2 linked regions of the Aquibium oceanicum genome follow. The protein of the gene in region 1 interacts with the protein of each later gene in a pairwise test. Links are inferred from orthologs where the notes say so. Each region holds a gene or a part of one and is shown on either strand. Other genes may lie near its edges.

Region 1 (6,906 bases):
GTGCCTTGATGAAGTTGAAACGCTTTTTGGTAGTGGATACAGCGCGGCAAAGATACAAGGATATCTACAAGATCTTCGCTACCTCTTCGATGAAGCTATTCGTAATGATGAGGGCTACTCTCTTTTGATGTTGTCGGCGTCAACTCCACGAGGAGCAGCGAATCTTCGCGACTACAACTATCCGTTGTTTCAGCGGTTGGGCTTCGAAGAGGGGTCGCGCGCAGATTTGATCGCCATATCTGACGCGTCGGAAGTTAAAGGTATCGCCGAAACTTATGTCTCTTACGAGCGGCAGCGCGCAGGTTCGAAGGTAGGAAAGTTCCCTGCCATTCTATCTGACGAAGATTTCGAAGATGCCTATCGCACTGCCGCGACCACAGACCGAAGCGTCGCACCCACTCATCTCAGGCGTGTAAATCAAGGACAACTACTTCAAGCGCTTCACTTGATCGTTGAAAAGAAGCGTGACGCGGCCGGATAACCACTCGGACCATACCAAACCTTGATGGTTCATGGTCCGCTCTCAGGCGGATGAGGGTCAGCCTTAGCCGGCCGATATGGGGCGCTGTTCTGCCCTCCGAACACCATTCCTGCCGCCACCTCAGGCGTGGACAAACTTCCTCCTCCCGAAAACATCCCCCCCCCCCACCCCCTGATTTCGCTCGCCCGACTGCCGACTTCCCACTCCCGACCACCGCTTTTCCATCCACACCCCCAAAACCCCGCCCCATACTCCCACCGCCCAAACCAACGGAAGGCGGCGATGGACTGGCAGGTGGTGATCGAGGGGAACGGGGCGGCGCTGCGGCGCGTGCTGGCCGCGCTCGTCGCCATGGCTGGCTTCGACTGTCGGTTTGCGCCGGAGGCGCAAATTTGCCGTGCCGGTGGCACGGCAACAGGCGGAGAAGGCCGGGACGCTGCCGCAGGCAGCGGGAACCCGGCGGGGGACCTCGGGGGACAGTTTACTTTTTTCCGTCCGGACAGCGCGGCGCTCCGGGAAGATCCGCAGGCGGAAAAAAGTAAACTGTCCCCGGCTCCCGGGCGGTCAGGGGAGGGCTCCGCAACGACTGCCGACTGCCGACCGCCGATTGCCGCAACACTCCCCCGCCGGCTCCACCGCGCCGTGCTGCGCCTGCTGCGCCCGGCCGAATCGGCCGCCCGGCGGCTGGTCATCGTGGCGGCCAAGACCCTGCCCGAGACGCCCCCCGAGGCCGAGACGCCGCCCGGGCCCGCGCGGCCGGCACGGCACACCGGCGGGCGGAAGGACAATGCCGCCGTCGCCGTCCTGCGCAGCCTCGGCATTGCCGTGGTGCTTCCGCCGTCCGCCGTTCCCGCGCCCCGGCGCGCCGTCCCTTCCGTGCGCCGCCCGCGCACCTTTATCGCTCTGCCCCTCGTCGACCGGCTGCGCAATCCCCGCGCTGCGCGCCCGCGCACCGTGCCGCCGCATGCCGCCCCCCGCATTCTCTCCTTCGGCGACGCTGTGCCGCATCGCCTGCCGCCGCCGCCGACGCCCGACGATCCGCTCGACGCGACGCGTCTGGTGCTGCGGCTCAAGGCGGTGGCCGAAGCACTCGACGACCTGCCGCGCCAGGCCCGCCGCTTCGTCCGCCTGCAGGCGCTGCGCGCCCGCGCCCGGGCGCAAGGCGCGTGGCGTCGCCTCTCGCCGCTGCGCGTCGGCCGGCCGCCCGGCCAGTTTTGCGCGGCAAGCCGCCGGCCCAGACACGAGATCCACGAGATCCTGCGCGACCTGAACCATTTCGCCCACGAGGCGCTGCCCGATACATCGTAGAGCGGCGCCGCGGCCGCGAAAAATCCGCCAATTCCTCCCGATCGCGACGCGGCCGGGGTTGATGCCGTATGCGCGGGACATGACGTCGCCCGCGCGCTTCCCTGTCCCGACAAAATCTCGTAAGCCTCCCGCGGTCCACGAGGTTTTGTGAATGCGCTGCCCCTACTGTCAGTCCGAAGACACGCAGGTGAAGGATTCCCGTCCCGCCGAGGAGGGGGCCGCCATCCGCCGGCGCCGGGTCTGCCCGGATTGCGGCGGCCGCTTCACCACGTTCGAGCGGGTGCAGCTGCGCGAACTCGTCGTGGTCAAGAAGTCCGGCCGCAAGACGCCCTTCGACCGCGACAAGCTGCAGCGCTCCTTCGACATCGCGCTGCGCAAGCGCAACGTCGAGCCCGCCCGCATCGACCGCGCGGTCTCCGGCATCGTGCGCCAGCTCGAAAGCTCCGGCGAGGCCGAGGTCGCCTCCAGCGAGGTCGGCCGGCTGGTGATGGAAGCCCTGAAATCGCTCGACGACGTCGCCTATGTCCGCTTCGCCTCGGTCTACCGCAATTTTCGCGAGGCCCGCGACTTCCAGGAGCTTCTGGGCGAGCTCGGCGGCGAGGGCCGCGACGGCGACGCGCAGTAGGCCCATGGCAACCTATTCTCCGGTCGATCAGCCGCAGGAGGAAACCGACCGCCGATTCATGGCGGCGGCCATCCGCCTCTCCTTCCGCCACCTCGGCCTGACCGCCGAAAACCCCTCGGTCGGCGCGCTGGTGGTACGCACCGGCCAGGGCGGCCCGGTGATCGTCGGCCGCGGCGTGACGGCACCCGGCGGCAGGCCGCATGCGGAACTCCAGGCGTTGGCCGAGGCCGGCGATGCCGCCCGCGGCGCCACCGCCTACGCCACGCTCGAACCCTGCTCCCACATCGGCCGCGCACCGCCCTGCGCCGACGCGCTCGTGTCGGCCGGCGTGGCGCGCGTCGTCATCGCGACGCTCGACCCGGACCCCCGCGTCACGGGGCGCGGCGTCGCGATCCTGCGCAAGGCCGGCATCGAAGTCGTCACCGGCTGCATGGAGGGCGAGGCGCGCCGCGCCATGGCCGGGTTCCTGTCGCTGAAGGCCAGGGGCCGCCCGTTCCTCACCCTCAAGCTCGCGGTCTCGGCCGACGGGATGCTGGGCCGCAAGGGCGAGGGCCAAGTCGCCATCACCGGCCCGCTCGCCCGCACCGCCGTCCAGACCATGCGGCTGGAGCACGAGGCCGTGATGGTCGGCGTCGGCACCGCCATCGAAGACGATCCCCTGCTCACCGTGCGGCTGCCGGAGCTTGAAGACAGGTCGCCGCTGCGCGTCGTCGTCGATCCGCTGGCGCGCCTGCCTGACACCGCGCGGATGCTGTCCGGCCGGCCGGGAAGCACGCTGGTGCTGACGACCGAAAAGGCGCCGCGCCGTTCGCTCGACCTCCTGCGCCGCAAGGGCGCCGGCCTCCACACCATCGCCTCCGACTATCGCGGCCGCATGGAGCCCCGCGAGATCCTGCGCATGCTGGGCGTGCTCGGGATCAAGAGCGTTTTCCTGGAGGGTGGCGCCGAGACCGCCCGCCGTTTCCTCGATGCCGGTCTGGTCGACCGGCTCCTGCTGTTCAAGGGGGCCGCGACCGTGGGCGAGGGCGGCATAGCCTCGCCGGTCCACGAGGCAACCGTGCCTGCCGAATTCCGCGCAACGGCGGAAAGCCGCTTCGGCGAGGACCGGCTCATTGAATACGAGAGGAGTTCCTGATGTTCACCGGGATCGTCACCGACGTCGGGACCGTGGCCGACGTCCGCCTGCTCAACGAAGGCGTGCGGCTGCGCGTTGAGACCGCCTACGATCCCGCTGGCATCGACATCGGAGCCTCCATCGCCTGTTCCGGCGTCTGCCTCACGGTGGTGGCGCTGCCCGAGGCGGGCTCCAACGCCCGCTGGTTCGAGGTCGAGGCCTGGGAGGAGGCGCTGCGCCTGACGACCGCGCGGACTTGGGACAAGGGAACTCGCATCAACCTGGAACGGGCGCTCAAGGTCGGCGACGAGCTCGGCGGCCATATCGTGTCTGGCCATGCCGACGGAACCGCCACAATCGTCGCGCGCAAAGAGGAGGGCGACGCGGTGCGCTTCACGCTGGAAGCACCGAAGGAGCTCGCCCGCTTCATCGCGCCGAAGGGCTCGGTGGCCCTCGACGGCACGTCGCTGACGGTCAACAATGTCGAGGGCGCCCGCTTCGACGTGCTCCTGATCCAGCATTCGCTTTCGGTGACGACATGGGGCGAGCGGTCGATAGGCGACGAGGTCAATCTCGAAATCGACACCATGGCGCGCTACGCGGCCCGGCTCGCCGAGGCGGCGGCGCAGGGACTGTAGCGGACCGGCAAGAAAGCCCTCCTCGCGTCAAACTGCGCCTTGCCGTTCCGCGCCGATCGGCCTAAGTGACCGGCTCATTCGGAGATATTCATGGCCTCGTCCTCAAAACCCCACCTCCTCATCGTGGAGGCCCGTTACTATGACGGACTGGCGGACGCGCTCCTGGAAGGCGCCAAGGCCGCGCTGGACGAAGCCGGCGCGACCTACGACGTCATCAGCGCTCCCGGCGCGCTCGAGGTGCCGGCGGTCATTGCCTTCGCGCTCGACGCCGAGGACGACGGCACCGAGTACGACGGCTTCGTCGCGCTCGGCTGCGTGATCCGCGGCGAGACGCACCACTTCGATATCGTCGCCAATGAATCGGCGCGTGCGCTGATGAACCTCGCGGTCGACGAGGCGCTGGCGATCGGCAACGGCATCATCACGGTCGAGAACGAGGCCCAGGCCTGGGCCCGTGCCAGGAAAACCGAGGGCGACAAGGGCGGCTTCGCGGCGCGCGCCGCGCTGACCATGATCGCCATCCGTGGACAGCTCGGAGCCTGATCCCGTGAAGGAGGCGACCAGCGGCGACGATCGGGCGCCCCGGCAGGCCAACAAGCGCGGTGCCGCGCGTCTGGCCGCCGTGCAGGCGCTCTATCAGATGGACGTGGCCGGCAGCGGGCTGCTCGAGATCACCGCGGAGTATGAATCCTTCCGGCTCGGCAAGGAGATCGACGGCGCCGTCTATCGCGAGGCCGACGCACAGTGGTTTCGGTCGATCCTGGCCGGCGTGGTGCAGAACCAGAAGACGATCGATCCGGTCATCCACGACGCGCTCACCGAGGACTGGCCGCTGTCTCGCCTGGACTCGACGTTGCGCGCGATCATGCGCGCCGGGGTCTACGAGCTGATGGAGCGGCGCGACGTGCCGGTGGCGGTGATCGTGTCGGAGTATGTCGACATCGCCAAGGCCTTCTATGAGGAGGAGGAGCCGCGGCTGGTCAACGCCGTGCTCGACCGCGTCGCCCGGCGCATCCGCGGCGAAGGCCGCGGCCAGGACGCCCAGTGACAGCGTCGCTCGAGACGCAGCAGAAGGAGGCGCGGCGCACCGCGATCATCCTCGCCTGCGCCAGCGCCATAGTGGGCTCCGCAGCCCCGATCTCCATCTCGACCGGCGGACTGGCGGGATACTACCTGCTCGACGCCGACAAGTCGCTCGCGACCGCTCCGATCACGGCCTACAATATCGGCGTCGCACTCGGCGCCCTGCCGCTCGCGGCGCTGGTGCGCAATGTCGGGCAGCGCAATGCCTTCGTCTCCGGCACCTTGGCGACGGCGCTCGGCGGCGCGATCGCTACGCTCGGCCTCTTCCGCGGCGAGTTCTGGCTTTTCGCCGCCGGGCTGCTGGTCATCGGCTTCGGCGGCGCCTCCGTGCAGCAGTACCGGTTCGCGGCGGCCGACAACGCACCATCGACCTACAAGGCGCGCGCCATCTCGACGGTGCTCACCGGCGGCGTCGCCATGGCAATCGTCGGGCCGCAGGTGGTGATCTTCTCGCGCGAACTCTTCGCCCCGGTGATGTTCGCAGGTTCTTTCGCCGCCATCATCGGTCTGGCGGCGATCGGCGCCGTCATCCTCTCCTTCCTGCGCCTGCACGACAAACGGCCGAAGCCGGTGGTGGCGGGCGCCGAACCGGCGCGGCCGCTCGGCGAAATCCTTTCCCAGCCGCGTTTCGTCGTGGCGCTCCTGTGCGCCATCGGTTCCTACGCTCTGATGAGCTTCGTCATGACCGGTGCGCCGCTCGCCATGGTGGGCTGCGGCTTCTCGCCCGACGAGGCGGCACTCGGCATCTCCTGGCACGTGATGGCGATGTTCGCGCCGAGCTTCTTCACCGGGCGCCTCATCGCGCGCTTCGGCAAGGAAAACGTGGTCGCGACAGGCCTGCTGCTTCTCATCGGATGCGGCCTGGTCGCACTCTCCGGCATCGCGCTGTGGCAGTTCTGGACGGCGCTGATCCTGCTCGGCATCGGCTGGAACTTCGGCTTCATCGGTGCGACGGCCATGGTTTCGGAGTGCTACCGCGAATCCGAGAAGGGCAAGATTTCGGGCATCCACGATTTCCTGCTCTTCGGCTCGGTGGCCTTCGGATCGCTGATGTCGGGTCAGGTCTACAACCACTGGGGATGGGATATGCTGAACTGGGTCATATTCCCGGTCGCCGCCCTTTGCCTGGTCGCACTCGTCTGGTTGAGGCTTTCCGCGGGCCGCAAGATCGAAAGCCACGCCTGAACGCCCGCGCTTCGGCCCGCTTCGTGACGAAAGCCGGGCAAAACCATAACAAATCCTTGACGTTGACTTGGCCGTTTCGCATACACCGCGACGATCGGCCGGAAACCGCGTCGCGCGGCCGGCCTGCCATCAACGGCCCGGGGAGGGGTTCTTTCGGGCCACCAATCGAGGAATTCCGCAAATGACAATACTTTATGTCGTCATTCTCTGCGGCGCGCTCTCCATCGTGTACGCCATCTGGGCGACGCAGTCGGTCCTTGCGGCCGACCAGGGCAATGCGCGCATGCAGGAAATCGCCGGCGCGATCCGTGAGGGCGCGCAAGCCTATCTCACCCGCCAGTACACGACGATCGCCATCGTCGGCGTCGTGGTGCTGCTGCTCGCCTGGTGGCTTCTCAGCGGACTGGCGGCGATCGGCTTCCTGATCGGCGCCGTGCTGTCGGGCGCCGCCGGCTTCATCGGCATGCACGTG
Region 2 (6,933 bases), 1.2 Mb from region 1 along the record:
GGCGAAGGCGAGCGCGATGCAGGCGGCCTCGTAGAGGGAGTCGACCAGGGACCCGAATTCGGCCTCGACCGCTTCCGGCCGGGTGAGGGCGACGAGGAACAGCGGAGCGAGCCCGAGAAGCAGGTAGCTTCGCCACCGGAACAGCCAGTTTCCCTGCCGTGCCATGAGATCGGAAACCATGCGCATATCCTCCGAAAATGCCGCACTGGAACAGATCATCGTCAATAGCGGCGCCATTGGGGCGCCTCGTTGATGCGCGTCAAGCATGACGCCGGTTTTCCGCGCAAGGAGAATGCGACGCCTGCGGAACCCTGCGCGACGCGCCCCTTGCGTTCGCGGTCGCCCGACGCCATAAGGCCACCATGCCTTCGCGAGGTATCCGATGAAGAAGTTTCTCCTGCAGCTGTTCACCTGGTGGCACGGCCAGACCCTCGGCACGCGTTTCCACACGTGGCGGAACGGAACCTTCGTCGGCAAGGACGACGAGGGCAACATGTACTACGAGGGCGGCACGGACTCCGAAGGCCGCGCGCGCCGCTGGGTGATCTACAACGGTGTGTCGGAGGCGACCCGGATCCCGCCGGGCTGGTATGGCTGGATGCATCACCGCGTCGACACGCCACCGCCGGCGGAGGACTACAAGCCGCGCGAGTGGCAGAAGCCGCACGAGCCGAATCACACCGGCACCTGGAAGGCCTATCGTCCGAAGGGCTCGGTGCTGCGCCCCGGCGACCGGCCGCACGTGACCGGAGATTACGACGCCTGGACGCCGGGCGGCTGACGCTCGCCGCCAAGACGGTTTACTTGTCGCCACAATCCTTGGTTAACCGGATGTTGATCGGGCGCGGCCATCATGGCGGCGCTCGCAGATGTCGCGCAGAGGATACGGTCGGAAGCTCATGACACAGACGGCATTCTCGTCCCTGTTGCGCTCGCTCGGCTGTGTCGCCGTCGTGTCGGTCCTGACGGGGGTCGCTCCGGCGCAGTCGATCACCATCCAGGAGAATTTCCCCGCATCGAGCGAGAGCGAGACGGCGGCAGAGCCCGCGCCGCCCGCGCGGATCACCAATCCGGTGGCGGAGTTCACCGGGATCGACAAGATCACCGGGCGCATCATCAATTTCGACGTCTATGTCGACGAGACGGTCCAGTTCGGCGCCCTCCAGGTGACGCCGCGGGTGTGCTATTCCAGCCCCGACACGGCGGAATCGAAGACCGATTCCTTCGTCGAGGTCGACGAGATCACGCTCGACCGCAAGATACGGCGGATCTTCTCGGGCTGGATGTTCGCCGAAAGCCCCGGCCTCAACGCCGTTGAGCACGCCGTCTACGACGTCTGGCTGAAGGACTGCAAGCAGGAGTCCGAAGTGCCGGCGCCGGAGGCCGCGAGCGCGGACTGACGGCTTAGGGGCTGAACGTCGCCTCGCCCTCGATCGCCGCCGCCAGCATCCGTTCGTAGCGCCGCCGCGGCACGTCGACGGCGCCGAAGCGCTTCAGGTGCTCGGTCGTGAACTGCGTGTCGAGCAGGATGAAGCCGCGTTCGCGCAGGCGTTCGACCAGCGCCACGAGGCAGACCTTGGAGGCGTCGGGTTCGCGCGAGAACATGCTTTCCCCGAAGAAGGTGCGCCCCAGCGTCACGCCGTAGAGGCCGCCGACGAGCCGTTCGCCAACCCGCGCCTCGACCGTGTGGCAGTGCCCCCGTTCGAAGAGTTGCGCGTAGGCCTCGCGGATCGGTGCGTTGATCCAGGTGCTGGGGCGGCCCTGACGCGCCTCGGCGCAACCTTCGATCACTCCGTCGAAATCGCGGTCGAAATCGATGGCGAAAAGACCCTTGCGGATGGTCTTGCGCAAGCTGTTCGGCACGTGGAAATCGTCGAGCGGGATGATGCCGCGTATTTCGGGCCGGACCCAGAAGACCTCCGGATCGTCGGCACTCTCGGCCATCGGGAAGACGCCCGTCGAGTAGGCCTTGAGCAACAGGTCCGGCGGAATTCGGTAGCCGGGTGCGAAGGGGCGTTCCATCGCGGAACCTTCGGTCAGTCCTTGGCCGCCAGGTACTTCTCGAGCCAATGGATGTCGTAGTCGCCGTTCGCGATGTCGCGGTTGCCGACGAGGTCCCTGAACAGCGGCAGGGTGGTCTTGATGCCGTCGACCACGAACTCGTCCAGCGCGCGCCGCAGGCGCATCATGCATTCGACGCGGTTGCGTCCGTGCACGATCAGCTTGCCGATCAGGCTGTCGTAGTAGGGCGGGATCCGGTAGCCCGAGTAGACCCCCGAATCGACGCGGATGCCGAGGCCACCCGGCGTGTGGAAATGGCTGATCGTGCCGGGCGAGGGCGTGAAGGTGCGCGGGTCCTCGGCGTTGATGCGGCACTCGATGGCGTGGCCCTGGAAGCGGATGTCGTCCTGCTTCACCGAGAGCCCACCGCCGGACGCGACGCGGATCTGCTCGTGCACGAGATCGATGCCGGTGATCGCCTCAGTCACCGGATGCTCGACCTGCAGGCGCGTGTTCATTTCGATGAAATAGAACTCGCCGTTCTCGTAGAGGAATTCGATGGTACCCGCGCCCGAATAGCCGAGGTCGGCGATGGCATTGGCGCAGATGCCGCCGATGCGCGCGCGTTCCTCCGCGTTGAGGGCAGGGGAATTGGCCTCTTCCCAGACCTTCTGGTGGCGGCGCTGCAGCGAGCAGTCGCGTTCGCCGAGGTGGATACCGGCGCCGCGCCCGTCGCCCATGACCTGGACCTCGATGTGGCGGGGCTTCTCGAGGTACTTCTCGATGTAGACCGCGTCGTCGCCGAAGGCGGCACCCGCTTCCGAGCGCGCCGTGGCGAGTGCGACCACGAGATCGTCCTCGGTGTGCGCGACCTTCATGCCGCGCCCGCCGCCGCCGGCAGAGGCCTTGATGATGACGGGATAGCCGATCTCGGCGGCGATGCGCCTGGCGTCCTTCTCTTCGGTCACGGCGCCATCGGACCCCGGGACGACCGGGATGCCGAGCCGCTTGGCCGTGCGCTTGGCCTCGATCTTGTCGCCCATGACCCGGATGTGGTCGCCGGAGGGACCGATGAAGGTGATGTTGTGGGCCGCCAGGATGTCGGCGAAGCGGGCGTTCTCAGACAGGAAGCCGTAGCCCGGATGGATGGCGTCCGCGCCGGTGATCTCGCAGGCGGCGACGATCTGGTGGATGTTGAGGTAGCTGTCGCGCGAAGGCGGCGGTCCGATGCACACGCTCTCGTCGGCTAGCCGCACATGCATGGCGTCGGCATCGGCGGTCGAATGCACGGCCACCGTCTGGATGCCGAGCTCCTTGGCCGCGCGCAGTACCCTGAGAGCGATTTCCCCGCGATTGGCGATGAGGATCTTCTGGAACATGCGACCCCTACTCGATCACGACGAGCGGTTCGCCATACTCGACCGGCTGGGTGTCCTCGAAGAGGATCTGCGTCACGGTGCCCGCGCGCGGCGACGGAATCTGGTTCATCGTCTTCATCGCCTCGATGATGAGCAGCGTCTGGCCCTCGCGCACCTTCTGGCCGATCTCGACGAAGGGAGGAGAGCCGGGCGAGGGGGCGGCGTAGGCGGTGCCGACCATGGGCGAGGGGACGATCTTGTCGGAGGGCGGAGCAGGCGTGGTCGCGGCGGGGGCGACCTGTGACGCGCCGGAGGGACGCTCCTGGTACTGCGGCGCCGGTGCATTGGCGAACGCGTGAATGGGAGCGTTCTGGCGCGAGACCCGAACGCGCAGATCGCCTTGCTCGACCTCGATTTCCGAGAGGTTCGTCTCGTTCAGGATGCCTGCGAGATCTCTGATGAGCTGCTGGTCCACGACGGGGTTCTTTGTCGCCATCGAACGTTCGTTCCTTCCAAACTTGTCGCGCCGCGCCCGCGAGGCCACCGACGGTCTTCCCCCGGACGCGGTGGGAACCGCCCACGTGGCACGCCGGTCGCGAGGCTCGCTGGAGCCGTGCGCGACCGCTATGACGCGGCGGGACCCTCTATAGTAGCCATAGGACTCAAGCGAAAGAGCGCAAGTGCCCATCTTGCGCTCTACACAGCCTTCGAGGGGTGAACGCCGCGGCAGGCGCCTCAGCAGGTCGCCTCGCCGCACTGTTCGAGATTGGCGACCTTCTCTTCCAGCACCTGCCGGCCGAGCGCGCCGTAGATGACTTCCTCGCCCACCACGTAGGAAGGAGTGCCGGAGATGCCGAGCTGGTTCGCGAGTTCGTAGGTCTTGCCGAAGGTCTCGTTGATGGCCGGGTCTTCCATGGCCTCGCGCATCGCCGCCTCGTCGGCGCCTAGCGACAAAGCGATCTTCATCGCGCTGTCTTCGTCCGCCTTGGCGGCGCCGCCCAGCAGTTCCGCATGGAACTCGCCGTACTTTTCCGGCATCAGCTTGTGAAAGGCCATCGAGACCACGTGCGCCTGCATCGAATCAGGCCCGAGGATGGGGAATTCCTTGAGCACGAAGCGCACGTCCGGATTGGCCTCGGTCATGGCCAGCATGTCGCCCATCGCCCGTTTGCAGTAGCCGCAATTGTAGTCGAAGAACTCGACCAGCGTGTATTTGGCCTCTGGATTCCCGTAGATGCCGTCGTGCTCGGACGAGAAGATGTGCTCGTTGGCGGCCCGGATCGTCTCCAGCTGCGCGACGCGCTGCTCTTCCTTCTGCTTGGCTTCGAGTGCCGCCTGCGCTTCGAGCAGCACTTCCGGATTGGTGAGGAGGTAGTCGCGGATGATCGCTTCGATCGCCGCGCGGTCCATGGAGGCGGGCGCGACCGTTTCCTGCGCCAGGACGGGTTGCGGACCAGCCGCGAAGCCGGAGATGGCAATCGCCGCCGCGACGGCGACCCCCGCGACGCTGAAACCGAGAAACTTCCTCATGGTCACCCTTTCCGGCCGGAGCCGCCCGTCATTTGCGCGGCGGCTTCATGTTGATGATGTCCTGGGCGCGGACCCAACCCGGGGCGCCCGTCTTGAATTTCTGCTGCGCGCGCGCGGCGAAGATGCGCGCTTCCTTGTAGGAAGCGGAATAGAAGTGAGCTTCCGCGGTCGCCAGTTCGGCTTCGCCGACGTCTCCCAGGCGGCCATAGGCCTGTGCCAGGTGGAAGTAGGCGTCGGGATTGTCGCCGTCCGGGCGCAGGGCTTCCCTGATTTCCTTCACCGCCTGCCGGATGGCTTTCTCGTCGCCGGTGGCGATCAGCGCCTTGCCGCGCTGGATCTGGATGAGATCGGGCTTGCCCGGCGCGAGCGACAGCGCCGCCGAATAGGCTTTCGCGGCCTCCGATGGCTTGTTGGCGCGCATCAGGATCTCGCCGCGTATCTCGTGGAAATACGGGTTCTTCGGGTAGTCCTTCAGCAGCGCGTCCACCTTTGCCAGGGCATTCGCCGGGCTGCCGCGCAGATGCGTGTTGACGACGTCGGCATACCGCGCCGGCAGGCCGACCGGATCGTAGCGGAACAGCCGCGCCGTGGCGTTCGGTCCTTCGGTGTAGGCGGCGATCTTGGCGCGCATCAGGTCGTGGCGCGCCTGCAGCGAGGCGGCGTCCTTGTTGCCGAAGTACGGGCTCTCGCGGGCGACGACTTCGAGATTGGCGATGCGCTCGCGCGGCATCGGGTGGCTGACCTGATACGGGTCGATCCGCGCGCCCGAAAGCGCGAGCGCGCTGGCGAAGCGGCTGAAGGTCTTCAGCATGCCCTCCGCCGACTGGCCCGTCTTGCGCAGATACTCGAGCGCCGAGCGGTCGGCGGCCAGTTCCTCGGTCCGCTGGTAGCCGAGCAGGCTCCGCCGCGCGATTTCCGCTCCGCCCATGGCGATACCGGCACCCGACTGCGCGATGCCGCCACTGTTGGCGAGCGCCCCGCCGACGGTCGCGCCGAGGCCTAGCAGCGTCGCCACGACCGCCATGGTCTGGGCCCGGGCCAGCTGGTCGCGCAGCCGCTCCTGATGTCCGCCCGCCAGATGACCGGCCTCGTGGGCGATCACGCCGATGATCTCGCTAGGAGTCTCTGCGGTCAGCAGAGCACCGGTGTTGATGAACATGCGGCGGCCGGCAACGAAGGCGTTGAAGCTCGGGTCGTTCACGAGCACGATGTCGACGCCGGCCTTCTGCAAGCCGGCCGCCGCGAAGATCGGCTTGGCATAGTCGCGCAGCAAGGTCTCGATCTCCGCATCGCGCACGATCGGCAGCGATCGCTGCTGGGCCTGCGCCGCGACCGGCGCGCCCGCCACCAGTTGCAGAACCGCCAGCGATGTGGCTACTCCGCGCAAGGAACGGCCGGCGAACCGCGAGATCGATTTCAGGAGCAGAGACATTGCGCAACTCGTAGACGAGCTTGTCGGGCGGTGGAAGGCATGGCTGCCTTTTTCATGGTTTTGTGATCCGCACGGCAATCCGGCAATTCTACGGCGCCGGTGCGAGTCGGCACGCCAGGGACAGGAATGGATGAAAGCGACGATATCAAGACGCAGCGACATCGAGCCGTTCCACGCGATGGACGTGCTGGCGGAGGCCAACCGGCTGAAGTCCGCCGGCATACCCGTGATCTCGATGGCCGTCGGCCAGCCTTCCGATCCCGCGCCGCGGCCTGTGCGCGAGGCCGCCGCGCAGGCCGCGCGCGAGGGCAGGATCGGCTACACCGATGCGTCCGGGCTGATGTCGCTGCGGCAGGCGATCGCGCGGCACTATCTCGATCACTACGGTGTCGAGGTTCCCGCTGACCGGATCGTCGCGACGACCGGCTCGTCCGCGGCGTTCAACCTGGCATTCCTCGCCATGTTCGACGCGGGCGACCGCGTCGCCATCACCGCGCCCGGCTATCCGGCCTACCGCAACATCCTGAAGGTACTCGGAATCGAGGCGGTCGAGATCGATCTCGCTGGCGACGGCTACCTGACGGCGAGGCATCTGGAGGAGGCGCATCGGTC

The links. Proteins that work in one complex are often made in the same cells at the same time.
Region 2: the proteins of ribD (region 1) and accC interact in binary tests that used the Escherichia coli proteins (3 or more experiments, as listed by UniProt). The link is inferred for Aquibium oceanicum from one-to-one orthologs.

Annotation. Positions count from the first base shown.
Region 1 is NZ_CP018171.1:3,584,285-3,591,190, reverse strand. What follows is about bases 1,676-4,483. They hold ribD (bifunctional diaminohydroxyphosphoribosylaminopyrimidine deaminase/5-amino-6-(5-phosphoribosylamino)uracil reductase RibD), read left to right. Parts: upstream 1,676-2,418; coding sequence 2,419-3,549; downstream 3,550-4,483. Other genes in these bases: ribH (6,7-dimethyl-8-ribityllumazine synthase), read left to right, coding at 4,257-4,483; BSQ44_RS17585 (riboflavin synthase), read left to right, coding at 3,549-4,166; nrdR (transcriptional regulator NrdR), read left to right, coding at 1,941-2,414; BSQ44_RS17600 (hypothetical protein), read left to right, coding at 1,676-1,789. Outside these bases: BSQ44_RS17605 (hypothetical protein), read left to right, coding at 1-481; more of BSQ44_RS17600, read left to right, coding at 764-1,675; more of ribH, read left to right, coding at 4,484-4,709; transcription antitermination factor NusB, read left to right, coding at 4,807-5,214; BSQ44_RS17570 (MFS transporter), read left to right, coding at 5,211-6,434; BSQ44_RS17565 (sodium-translocating pyrophosphatase), read left to right, coding at 6,616-6,906. UniProt on the Escherichia coli protein: Converts 2,5-diamino-6-(ribosylamino)-4(3h)-pyrimidinone 5'-phosphate into 5-amino-6-(ribosylamino)-2,4(1h,3h)-pyrimidinedione 5'-phosphate.
Region 2 is NZ_CP018171.1:2,370,425-2,377,357, forward strand. The notes cover bases 1,209-4,043. They hold accC (acetyl-CoA carboxylase biotin carboxylase subunit), read right to left. Parts: upstream 3,381-4,043; coding sequence 2,037-3,380; downstream 1,209-2,036. Other genes in these bases: BSQ44_RS11745 (DUF2155 domain-containing protein), read left to right, coding at 1,209-1,400; aat (leucyl/phenylalanyl-tRNA--protein transferase), read right to left, coding at 1,405-2,022; accB (acetyl-CoA carboxylase biotin carboxyl carrier protein), read right to left, coding at 3,388-3,855. In the rest of the region: BSQ44_RS11735 (methyltransferase family protein), read right to left, coding at 1-180; BSQ44_RS11740 (NADH:ubiquinone oxidoreductase subunit NDUFA12), read left to right, coding at 383-781; more of BSQ44_RS11745, read left to right, coding at 900-1,208; BSQ44_RS11765 (DsbA family protein), read right to left, coding at 4,095-4,889; BSQ44_RS11770 (M48 family metalloprotease), read right to left, coding at 4,918-6,321; BSQ44_RS11775 (pyridoxal phosphate-dependent aminotransferase), read left to right, coding at 6,452-6,933. UniProt on the Escherichia coli protein: This protein is a component of the acetyl coenzyme A carboxylase complex; first, biotin carboxylase catalyzes the carboxylation of the carrier protein and then the transcarboxylase transfers the carboxyl group to form malonyl-CoA.